DNA from 3 places in the Duganella sp. LjRoot269 genome. Region 3 is predicted to be linked to each of the others. Evidence: predicted binding sites of a transcription regulator. Region 3 holds the regulator's gene; each other region holds the start of a gene.

Region 1 (3,270 bases), 2.7 Mb from region 3:
AATTGGGGAAAGCCAAAAAAATAGAGGAGAAAATAGGAGGTTCGCCACAACGACTGCGCAGGCGTGCCCCAACCGGGGCTTCAGGTGCGCCGGATTACAACATGGGTCGCCTTATCCGTTCCCACGAACTCGACGCATTCATATCCCAAAGCCCGCAGGTCGACTCCTTCGAACAGGCGCTCGCCGCTGCCCAGCAGAATCGGCGAGATCGCGATATGCAGCTCGTCGATAAGCCCTTCTTGAAGATACTGCCTGATCACGTCGGCGCCGCCGCCAATGCGCACCTCTTTGCCGTTTGCTGCTTCGCGGGCACGGTCCAGCGCTTCATGGATACCGCCCGTGACGAAGTGGAATATCGTGCCGCCTTCCATCTGGATCGATGGCCGTGCATGATGAGTCAAGACAAAAACCGGAACGTGGTACGGTGGGTTATCACCCCACCAGCCGTTCCAGTTCAAGTCGGGCCAAGGCCCACGAACCGGCCCGAACATGTTCCGCCCAAGAATCCAGGCGCCGACGTTTTTAAATCCCCGCGCGGCAAATTCGTCGTCGACACCGGTCGTACCATCGCCTGCACCGTGGGCATGCTGGAACGTGCGGGTTGGAATGAACCACTGGTGCAGCTCCTTGCCACCCACGCCGAGCGGTTCATTGAGATCCTGATTCGGCCCCGCCCCATAGCCATCGATAGAAATCGTGAAGCTTTCAACTCGAACTCGTGTCATTTTGATCCTCCATTCAAATCATCGTTCCGATGCTGCATGCCTGGCGCGTCGTCTGGGCGTTTGGCAAACCCACAATGTACATAAAAATCGACTTTGCCCTTGGCACAGAACAGCTGGATGTCATTTATCCCCGCAGCCCGACACCGCGCAACCAATGCATTAATCAATTCCTCGCCAAGACCACGGCGCTGATAGTCAGGATGAACAATCATCTCCGTAATGAAGCCATGCAGCTTGCCATCCGAAATGACGCGGGCGAAGCCTACCAATTGGTCTGCGTCATATGCGGCAAAGGATGCCCAGGAGCCGCGCAACGTCGCTTCGTAAAAGTCGTCGCGCCGGTCAAGCGGTCCCCAACCTGTGGTGTCATAGAGGGCTTTGAACGCAGTCGCGTCTGGTGTCGCTGGAGAGAATGTGTAGGTCATCCAGCTATTTTATTTAATTTTCTTACACTGCGCGTAAAGCCTCCGTGCCGGCCAGACGCCGGCCTTTGAGTACAGCTCAAAGACAATCCATATCAAGGAATTGCAAAACCGCGCCGACTTTCGTTGACGACACCATATCTAGTGCCTAACCTAGGACAAACCAACTAGATATGGGATCAAGGAGCAAGCATGCAAGGATTAATTCACACCAGGATCATCAAGCGCGACGGCAGCGAGCAAGCCTTCACGCTGGCCAAGATCGAGGCCGCACTGTTGAAAGCCGGGCGCACCAGCAGCGAGTTCGACCTGCCCGAAGCGCGCCACCTGGCCGAGTGCGCGCTGCTGCATTTGTCGTCGCTGCGCCCGCAAGACCAGCTGACGGTCGAACTGATACAGGACACCGCCGAACGCGTGCTGTACGACGCCGGCTACCGCAAAACCCTGCGCAGCTACGTGGTCTACCGCGAACAGCACGCCAAGCTGCGCCAGGACCGCCACGCACTGGTCGACGTCGCCGCCTCCATCAACGAGTACCTGGAGCGCCAGGACTGGCGCGTCAACGCCAACGCCAACCAGGGCTATTCGCTGGGTGGGCTGATCCTCAACGTCTCGGGCAAGGTGATCGCCAACTACTGGCTCAGCCACGTCTACCCACCCGCCATCGGCCAGGCCCACCGCGAGGCCGACCTGCACATCCACGACCTCGACATGCTGGCCGGCTACTGCGCCGGCTGGTCGCTGCGCACGCTGCTCAACGAAGGCCTCAACGGCGTCCCCGGCAAGGTCGAATCCAGCCCGCCGCGCCACATGTCGAGCGCGATCGGCCAGATCGTCAACTTCCTCGGCACGCTGCAAAACGAATGGGCCGGCGCGCAAGCGTTCAGCTCCTTCGACACCTACATGGCGCCCTTCGTGCGCAAGGACGGCCTCAGCTACGACGAGGTCAAGCAGTACATGCAGGAGCTGATCTACAACCTCAACGTGCCGTCGCGCTGGGGCACACAAACGCCGTTCACCAACCTGACCTTCGACTGGGTTTGCCCGGAAGACCTGCGCGAGCAAATCCCCCGCATCGCCGGCGAGGACATGCCGTTCGCCTACGGTGAATTGCAGGCCGAGATGGACCTGATCAACCATGCCTACATCGAAATCATGATGACCGGCGACGCCAAGGGCCGGGCCTTCACCTTCCCGATCCCGACCTACAACATCACCGAGGACTTCGACTGGGACAGCCCGAACGCCGAACGCCTGTTCGAGATGACGGCGCGCTACGGCCTGCCCTACTTCCAGAACTTCATCAACTCCGAGCTCAAGCCCAATATGATACGGTCGATGTGCTGCCGCCTGCAGCTCGACCTGCGCGAGCTGCTCAAACGCGGCAACGGCCTGTTCGGCTCGGCCGAGCAAACCGGCTCGCTGGGCGTGGTGACCATCAATTGCGCCCGCCTCGGCTATCTGCACCGCGGCGACGAGGCCGGCCTGCTGGCCGCGCTGGACCGGCTGCTGGAGCTGGGCCGCGACAGCCTGGAGATCAAGCGCAAGGTGATCCAGCGACACATGGACAACGGCTTGTTCCCCTATACCAAGCGCTACCTGGGCACGCTGCGCAACCACTTCTCCACTCTGGGCGTGAACGGCGTCAACGAGATGGTGCGCAACTTCGACCCGAGCGGCGAACACGATATCACCAGCGAGTGGGGCCGCGCACTGGCGCTGCGCCTGCTGGACCACGTGCGCGCGCGCATGGTCGAGTTCCAGGCCGAGACCGGCCACATGTACAACCTCGAAGCCACGCCGGCCGAGGGCACGACCTATCGCTTCGCCAAGGAAGACCGCAAGCGCTATCCGGCCATCCGCCAGGCGGGCACGGCCGAGATGCCCTACTACACCAACTCCTCGCAGCTGCCGGTCGGCTACACCGACGATCCGTTCCAGGCGCTGGAGCAGCAGGACGAATTGCAGCGCAAATATACCGGCGGCACCGTGCTGCACCTGTACATGACGGAAGCGCTGACCAGCGCCGATGCCTGCCGCTCGCTGGTGCGGCGCGCGCTGAGCCGCTTCCGCCTGCCCTACATCACGGTCACGCCGACGTTCTCGATCTGCCCCAAACACGG
Region 2 (3,270 bases), 4.3 Mb from region 3:
GGCCGGCGCGTTCGACTACATCTCCAAGCCGGTGGCGCTGGACCAGCTGCGGGTGATGGTGCAATCGGCGCTGCGCCTGAGCGCCGGGCCGGCCGCGGCCGACGGTGAGGCGCCGGCCGCCGAGCCGGCGGGCGGCCGGCTGAAGGGCGATTCGGCCGTGATCCAGGCGCTGCGGGCGCAGATCGCCCGGCTGGCGCGCTCGATGGCGCCGATCGCCATCAACGGCGAATCGGGCAGCGGCAAGGAGCTGGCGGCGCGCGAGATCCATGCGCAAAGTTCGCGCGCGGGCAAGCCCTTCATCGCCGTCAACTGCGGCGCGATTCCGGAAGCGCTGATGGAGGCCGAGTTCTTCGGCTACCGCAAGGGCGCCTTCACCGGCGCGGCCGATGAGCGCGACGGCTTCTTCCAGGCGGCCAACGGCGGCACCCTGATGCTCGACGAGGTGGCCGACCTGCCGCTGGCGATGCAGGTCAAGCTGCTGCGGGCGATCCAGGAGCGGCGCGTGCGCAAGATCGGCGCCACCTCGGAAGAGCCGGTCGACGTGCGCATCATCAGCGCGACCCACAAGAACCTGGCGCAGTGCGTGGAGCAGGGCAGCTTCCGCCAGGACCTGTTCTACCGCCTGAACGTGATTGAACTGAGCCTGCCGCCGCTGCGCGAACGACTCGACGACCTGCGCGTGCTGACCGCCGCCATCCTGGAACGGCTGGGCACTTTCGAGCACAAGGTGCACCTGGGGCCGGGCGTGCTGGACGCGCTGCGCGGCTATTCCTTCCCCGGCAATGTGCGCGAGCTGGAAAACATCCTGGAGCGGGCGCTGGCCTTCGCCAACGATGGCGTGATCGAGGTGGCCGACCTGGCGCTCAAGGGCGCGCGCATGGTGGAGGCGGTGGTGCCGCTGCCGTCGCCGCTGTATCCTTCGCCGGACTTCGCCGCCAGCGAAGCGGCGGCGCTCGGCCTGCCGCCGACGCCCGCGCCGCCGCCCGAGGGCGGGGCCGCCGGTGATGGCGCCCCGGCCGCTCCGGCCCCGCCGCCGCTGCCGCACCTGGACGCGCTGCCCAGCAGCCTGCCCGACTACCTGAACCAGATCGAGCGCGACATCATCCTGCGCGCGCTGGCGCAGACGCAGTTCAACCGCACCCAGGCCGCCCATCTGCTGGGCATCAGCTTCCGCCAGCTGCGCTACCAGATGCAGAAGCTGAACATCCAGGAGCCGGAGGCGTGAGCGTTTTATCGCCGCTCGCCGCGCCGCTGCCGCCGGTCGGCGCCGACGGCTGGTGGCCCGCCGCCCGCCGCTACGACAGCCCGCACCGCGACGCCCGCCCCGACCCGGACGACATCACGCTGCTGGTGATCCACAACATCTCGCTGCCGGCCGGCCGCTACGGCGGCCCGCACGTGTCCGACCTGTTCAGCGGACGGATCGACTATAATGCCGACCCCTCGTTCGCCGACCTGCGCGGGCTGAAAGTGTCGAGCCACTTCCTCATCCGCCGCGACGGCCGCGTGCTGCAGTACGTCGCCGCCGGCGAGCGGGCCTGGCACGCGGGCCGCTCGGCGTTCCGCGGAAGGGAGCGGTGCAACGATTTTTCGATCGGCGTCGAGCTCGAAGGCACCGACGACACGCCGTTCGAGGCGGCCCAGTACCGGGCGCTGGCCGGGCTGACGGTGGCGCTGCAGACGCGCTACCCGCTGGCCGAGGTGCGGGGGCACGAACACATCGCGCCGGGCCGCAAAACCGATCCGGGGCCCATGTTCGACTGGGAATACTATCAAAAGCTGCTTAGGAAAGAGGCAATGTTAGTAGGCGCTAGCGCTGAACTTGGCTTCCCCATTGGGCTTCTTTAATGTCAAGAGCAAAATTGCTGGAAATATCAAAATTTCTCACTTGCCGTGCTACGGTGTGACCACTACAATCAGTGGATAGGTTCTGATCAATCACTAGATCTAGTAGTTATTCTCGTATTGCCGAGACACTGAATCTTGTGGGGATGACAAGCCTGCCGGGCCGGTTACACACCCTTTTATGGCATTTTTTTACACAACATACGTCGCGCAGCACTGACTGCACGCTGTTATCGGGGAGCTTAAATGCAATCTACTCAAGACATCACCATCAATCCAGCGCTGGTACCAGCAGCCGCTGCGAGTACCGCCAGCAGCCCGATCACGGCCGCCAGCGACCTCGGTGACTACCGCATCATCCGCCGTAACGGCGCGGTCGTCGCGTTTGAACCGTCGAAAATCGCGATTGCCGTGACCAAGGCCTTCCTGGCCGTCAACGGCGGCCAGGGTGCCGCCTCGGCCCGCATCCGCGAATTGGTAGAACAGCTGACCTCCAGCGTGGTCACCGCGCTGGTGCGCCGCCAGCCATCGGGCGGCACCTTCCACATCGAAGACGTGCAGGACCAGGTCGAGCTGGCGCTGATGCGCTCCGGCGAACACGACGTCGCCCGCGCCTACGTGCTGTACCGCGCCAAGCACATGGAAGAGCGCCGCGCCGCCAAGGAGGCGCAAGGCGCCGCCGCCGCGATCGACGCGCCGCAGATCCACGTGGTGGAAAACGGCGAGCGCAAGCTGCTCGACATGAACCGCGTCTCGAGCCTGATCAACGCCGCCTGCATAGGCCTGGAAAAACACGTCGACGCCGACGCCATCCTGGCCGAGACGGTCAAGAACCTGTACGACGGCGTGCCGGTCGAAGAGCTGCACAAGTCCGCCATCCTGGCCGCCCGCGCGCTGATGGAAAAAGACCCGGCCTACTCGCAGGTGACGGCCCGCATCCTGCTGCACACGATCCGCAAGGAAGTCTTCGGCAAGGAAGTCGCGCAGGGCGCGGCCGCGGCCGAATACGTGACCTACTTCCCGCAATACATCGCCAAGGGCATCAAGGAAGAACTGCTGGACGCCAAGCTGGCCGAGTTCGACCTGGCCCGCCTGGCCAAGGCGCTGGTCGCCGACCGCGACCTGCAGTTCGGCTACATCGGCCTGCAAACCCTGTACGACCGCTACTTCCTGCACGTGCGCGACATCCGTATCGAAATGCCGCAGGCCTTCTACATGCGCGTGGCCATGGGCCTGGCGCTGAACGAATCGGACCGTGAAGCGCGCGCCATCGAGTTCTACAACCTGCTGTCGACCTTCGACTTCATGTCGTCGACGCCGACCCTGTTCAACTCCGGCACCCTGCGCTCGCAGCTGTCGTCGTGCTACCTGACCACCGTGTCGGACGACCTCGAAGGCATCTACGACGCGATCAAGGAAAACGCG
Region 3 (3,270 bases):
AAGACATCGACTATGACGCCATGGAAGCACTGGCCAAGGAACACAAGCCCAAGCTGATCATCGCGGGCGCCTCGGCGTTCTCGAAAAAGATCGACTTCGAGCGCTTCGCCGCCGTCGCCAAAGCGGTGGGCGCGTACTTCATGGTCGACATGGCGCACTACGCCGGTCTGATCGCCGCCGGCCTGTACCCTAACCCTGTGCCGCACGCCGACTTCGTCACCTCGACCACGCACAAATCGCTGCGCGGCCCGCGCGGCGGCATCATCCTGATGAAGGCCGAGCACGAGAAGATCATCAACTCGGCCATCTTCCCAGGCATCCAGGGCGGCCCGCTGATGCACGTGATCGCCGGCAAGGCTGTCGCGTTCAAGGAAGCGCTGACCCCCGAGTTCAAGGCTTACCAGCAACAGGTCGTCATCAACGCCGACGTGCTGGCCAAGACCCTGATCAAGCGCGGCCTGCGCATCGTTTCCGGCGGCACCGAGTCGCACGTGATGCTGGTGGACCTGCGTCCGAAGAACCTGACCGGCAAGGAAGCGGAAGCGATCCTGGGCACGGCGCACATCACCACCAACAAGAACGGCATTCCTAACGATCCGCAGAAGCCATTCGTGACTTCCGGCATCCGCCTGGGCTCGCCGGCGATGACCACCCGCGGCTTCAAGGAAGCGGAAGCGGAAGAAGTGGGCAACCTGATCGCCGACGTGCTGGACAACCCGCACGACGCGGCCACCATCGAGCGCGTCAAGGCGGCGGTGAAGGTGCTGGCTGACAAGTTCCCTGTCTACGCCAAGTAATTGCAGCATCGTGACGCCGGCGACCGCCGGCGTCACACTACCACCGAGGCGCATGCCCATATGAAATGTCCGTTCTGCCAGCATGACGATACCCAGGTTCTCGATACGCGTGTATCCGAGGAAGGGGATTCCATACGCCGGCGCAGGCGCTGCGGTAAATGTGATAAACGATTTACCACGTATGAGCGCATCGAACTGGTGATGCCGTATGTGGTCAAGAAGAACGGCAGCCGCACCGAGTATGCGGCGGCCAAGCTGCGCGGCAGCCTGACCCTGGCCTTGCGCAAGCGGCCCGTGGCGGCGCCTGCCGTCGATGCGGCCATACTGTCCATTGAGGAAAAGCTGCTGACCAGCGGACAGCGCGAAGTCGACACCGGCTACATCGGCGAGCTGGTGATGCAGGAACTGAAGCGCCTGGACAAGATCGCCTACATCCGCTTTGCGTCGGTGTATAAAAACTTCGAAGACCTGGCCGAGTTCCAGGATGCGATTGCCGAAGTCGGCCAGGACCGCAAGCCACGCAAGGCTTGATCGTCCGCCGGCCTACGGCTGGCGCACTTTTGATACATCTCATACTCTCTGCAGTAAGCGCTGCTAACTTCTAGCACAGTCGTGATCGACTTTGCGGAGGTGTGCCGTGCGCGCACGTGCTTTGTTGTCCGGTTTTACGCTGGTGGAAATACTGGTCGCCGTGCTGTTGCTGGCGTTTGGTATCGTCGGCGGCGTGGCGATGCAACTGGCGGCGCTGCGCACGCGGCATCAGGCGGTGCTGGTGTCGCAGGCAACGCAGCTGGCCACCAGCCTGGCCGAACGCATGCGCGCCAACGCCGATCAAATGCGCCTTGGCGATGGCGCCAATCCCTATCTGCTGCTCAACTACGATGCGCTGGCCGATCCTCATCCGTCGGCGCCGGCGGCGCTGTGCTATGGCGGCGCCTGCGATAGCGCGCAGCTGGCATCGTTCGATCTGTACGAGATCAAGGTGCAGGTGCGCGACCGGCTGCCGGCGGGGCGCGTGCTGGTGTGCCGCGATGCCGGCCTGTGGGTGGGCGGAAAATTGCGCTGGGCCTGCGGTGGCGGGGCCGGCGCGCCGCTGGTGGTCAAGGTCGGCTGGCATGGCAAGAATCCGGACGGCACGCCGCGCAAGGACGATGCCGGCGAATTCGCGCCCGGCGTCGCGCTGGCGGTGGGAGCGACGCGATGAACGCGCCGAGGCTGCTCATGCGATCGCCGCCCTCGCACCCGGCCGGCTGGACGCTGGTCGAATTCGCCATCGCGCTGCTGTTGGGCCTGCTCGTCACCTTGGTGGCCGGCAGTTTGCTGCTGGCGGCCGCCGGCAATTACCGCAACCACAATGAAAACTCCTGGCTCAACGACGACGGCCGCCAGGCGCTGGACATCATGGCGCAGGCCATACGCCAAAGCGCCTACGTCAACTGGGACAGCAAGGCCGCGCCGGCCGAACTGGCGGCCGACGCGCCTGCGCCCGTTGCCGGACTGGACGCGAGCAGCATCGGCCGGGGCAGCGCGGACATCTCCGCGCCATTGCCGGCCGTGGCGCACGGCAGCGACGTGCTGGCGTTGCGCTTCTCCGGTTCGGGCGAGGGCGGCAACGGCGACGGCTCCAGCCTGAACTGCGCCGGCTTTGGCGTCGCCATACCGCACGCGGAGGCAGAGCGCGGCTGGAGCATATTCTATGTCGCCGCCGATGCTGCCGGCGAAGCGGAACTGCGCTGCAAATACCGTGGCGCCTCCGGCTGGGGCGCCGATGCGATCGTGCACGGCGTCGATTCCTTTCAAGTGCTGTACGGGCTGGACACCGACGTTGCGGCCGACGGCATTCCCAATACTTACGTCAACGCCAGGACGGTCGACGCGCTGGATGCCGCGCTGGCGCTGGTCGGCGGCACGCCGGATGAACGCCAGCGCGACCTGAACCGCAAGACCTGGTGGAAGCGCGTGTGCAGCATCAAGGTCGCCTTGCTGCTGCACGGCGACAGCAACTCGCGCGCCGACACGGTGGCGACGCAATTCGATCTGTTCGGCGCCGCGTATTCCGAGGCGCACGGCGACGACGAGGGCGTGCGCATCATGGAAGGCAGCTTGCCGGCGGCCCAGCGCACGCGGGCGCGGCGCGTGGTCGGCATGACAGTCGCGTTGCGCAACCGGAGCGGCGGATGAAGCGCGCGCGGCGGCAGCGGGGTGTGACCGTGCTGGTCTGCTTGATGATGCTGATCCTGGTGATGCTGCTGGGTGTGTCGGCGGCGCAAATGAGTTTGCTGGGCGAGAAGGCCGCGCGCGGTGAGCGCGACCGGGACGTGGCGTTTCAGGCGGCGGAGGATGCCTTGGCGGATGCGGAGCGCGATATACAGGCCGGCCCTGCGGTGCCATGCGACGCGGTGCCCGGTACTGCGCCGGTCTGGCAGCGGGTGGATCTGTCCGGCGTGGAAGACGGCGGCAAATGCACGCTTTC

Evidence for each region. Region 3 encodes NrdR, which represses ribonucleotide reductase genes. Its sites were predicted from a motif close to CACNANATNTNGTG; they were not measured.
Region 1: the regulator NrdR is predicted to act here: its motif matches at 1,281-1,294, upstream of ACSQ3S_RS22555 (ribonucleoside triphosphate reductase).
Region 2: the regulator NrdR is predicted to act here: its motif matches at 1,940-1,953, upstream of ACSQ3S_RS29710 (ribonucleoside-diphosphate reductase subunit alpha).

What each region holds. Positions count from the first base shown of each region.
Region 1 is NZ_CAXUSL020000001.1:5,064,032-5,067,301, forward strand. It holds gene ACSQ3S_RS22545 (dihydrofolate reductase family protein) at 81-725, opposite strand; gene ACSQ3S_RS22550 (GNAT family N-acetyltransferase) at 722-1,150, opposite strand; gene ACSQ3S_RS22555 (ribonucleoside triphosphate reductase) at 1,340-3,270, shown strand, end outside.
Region 2 is NZ_CAXUSL020000001.1:6,651,040-6,654,309, reverse strand. It holds gene ACSQ3S_RS29720 (sigma-54-dependent transcriptional regulator) at 1-1,225, shown strand, start outside; gene ampD (1,6-anhydro-N-acetylmuramyl-L-alanine amidase AmpD) at 1,222-1,848, shown strand; gene ACSQ3S_RS29710 (ribonucleoside-diphosphate reductase subunit alpha) at 2,092-3,270, shown strand, end outside.
Region 3 is NZ_CAXUSL020000001.1:2,382,898-2,386,167, forward strand. It holds gene glyA (serine hydroxymethyltransferase) at 1-797, shown strand, start outside; gene nrdR (transcriptional regulator NrdR) at 858-1,328, shown strand; gene pilV (type IV pilus modification protein PilV) at 1,435-2,001, shown strand; gene ACSQ3S_RS10600 (PilW family protein) at 2,019-2,978, shown strand; gene ACSQ3S_RS10605 (pilus assembly PilX family protein) at 2,975-3,270, shown strand, end outside.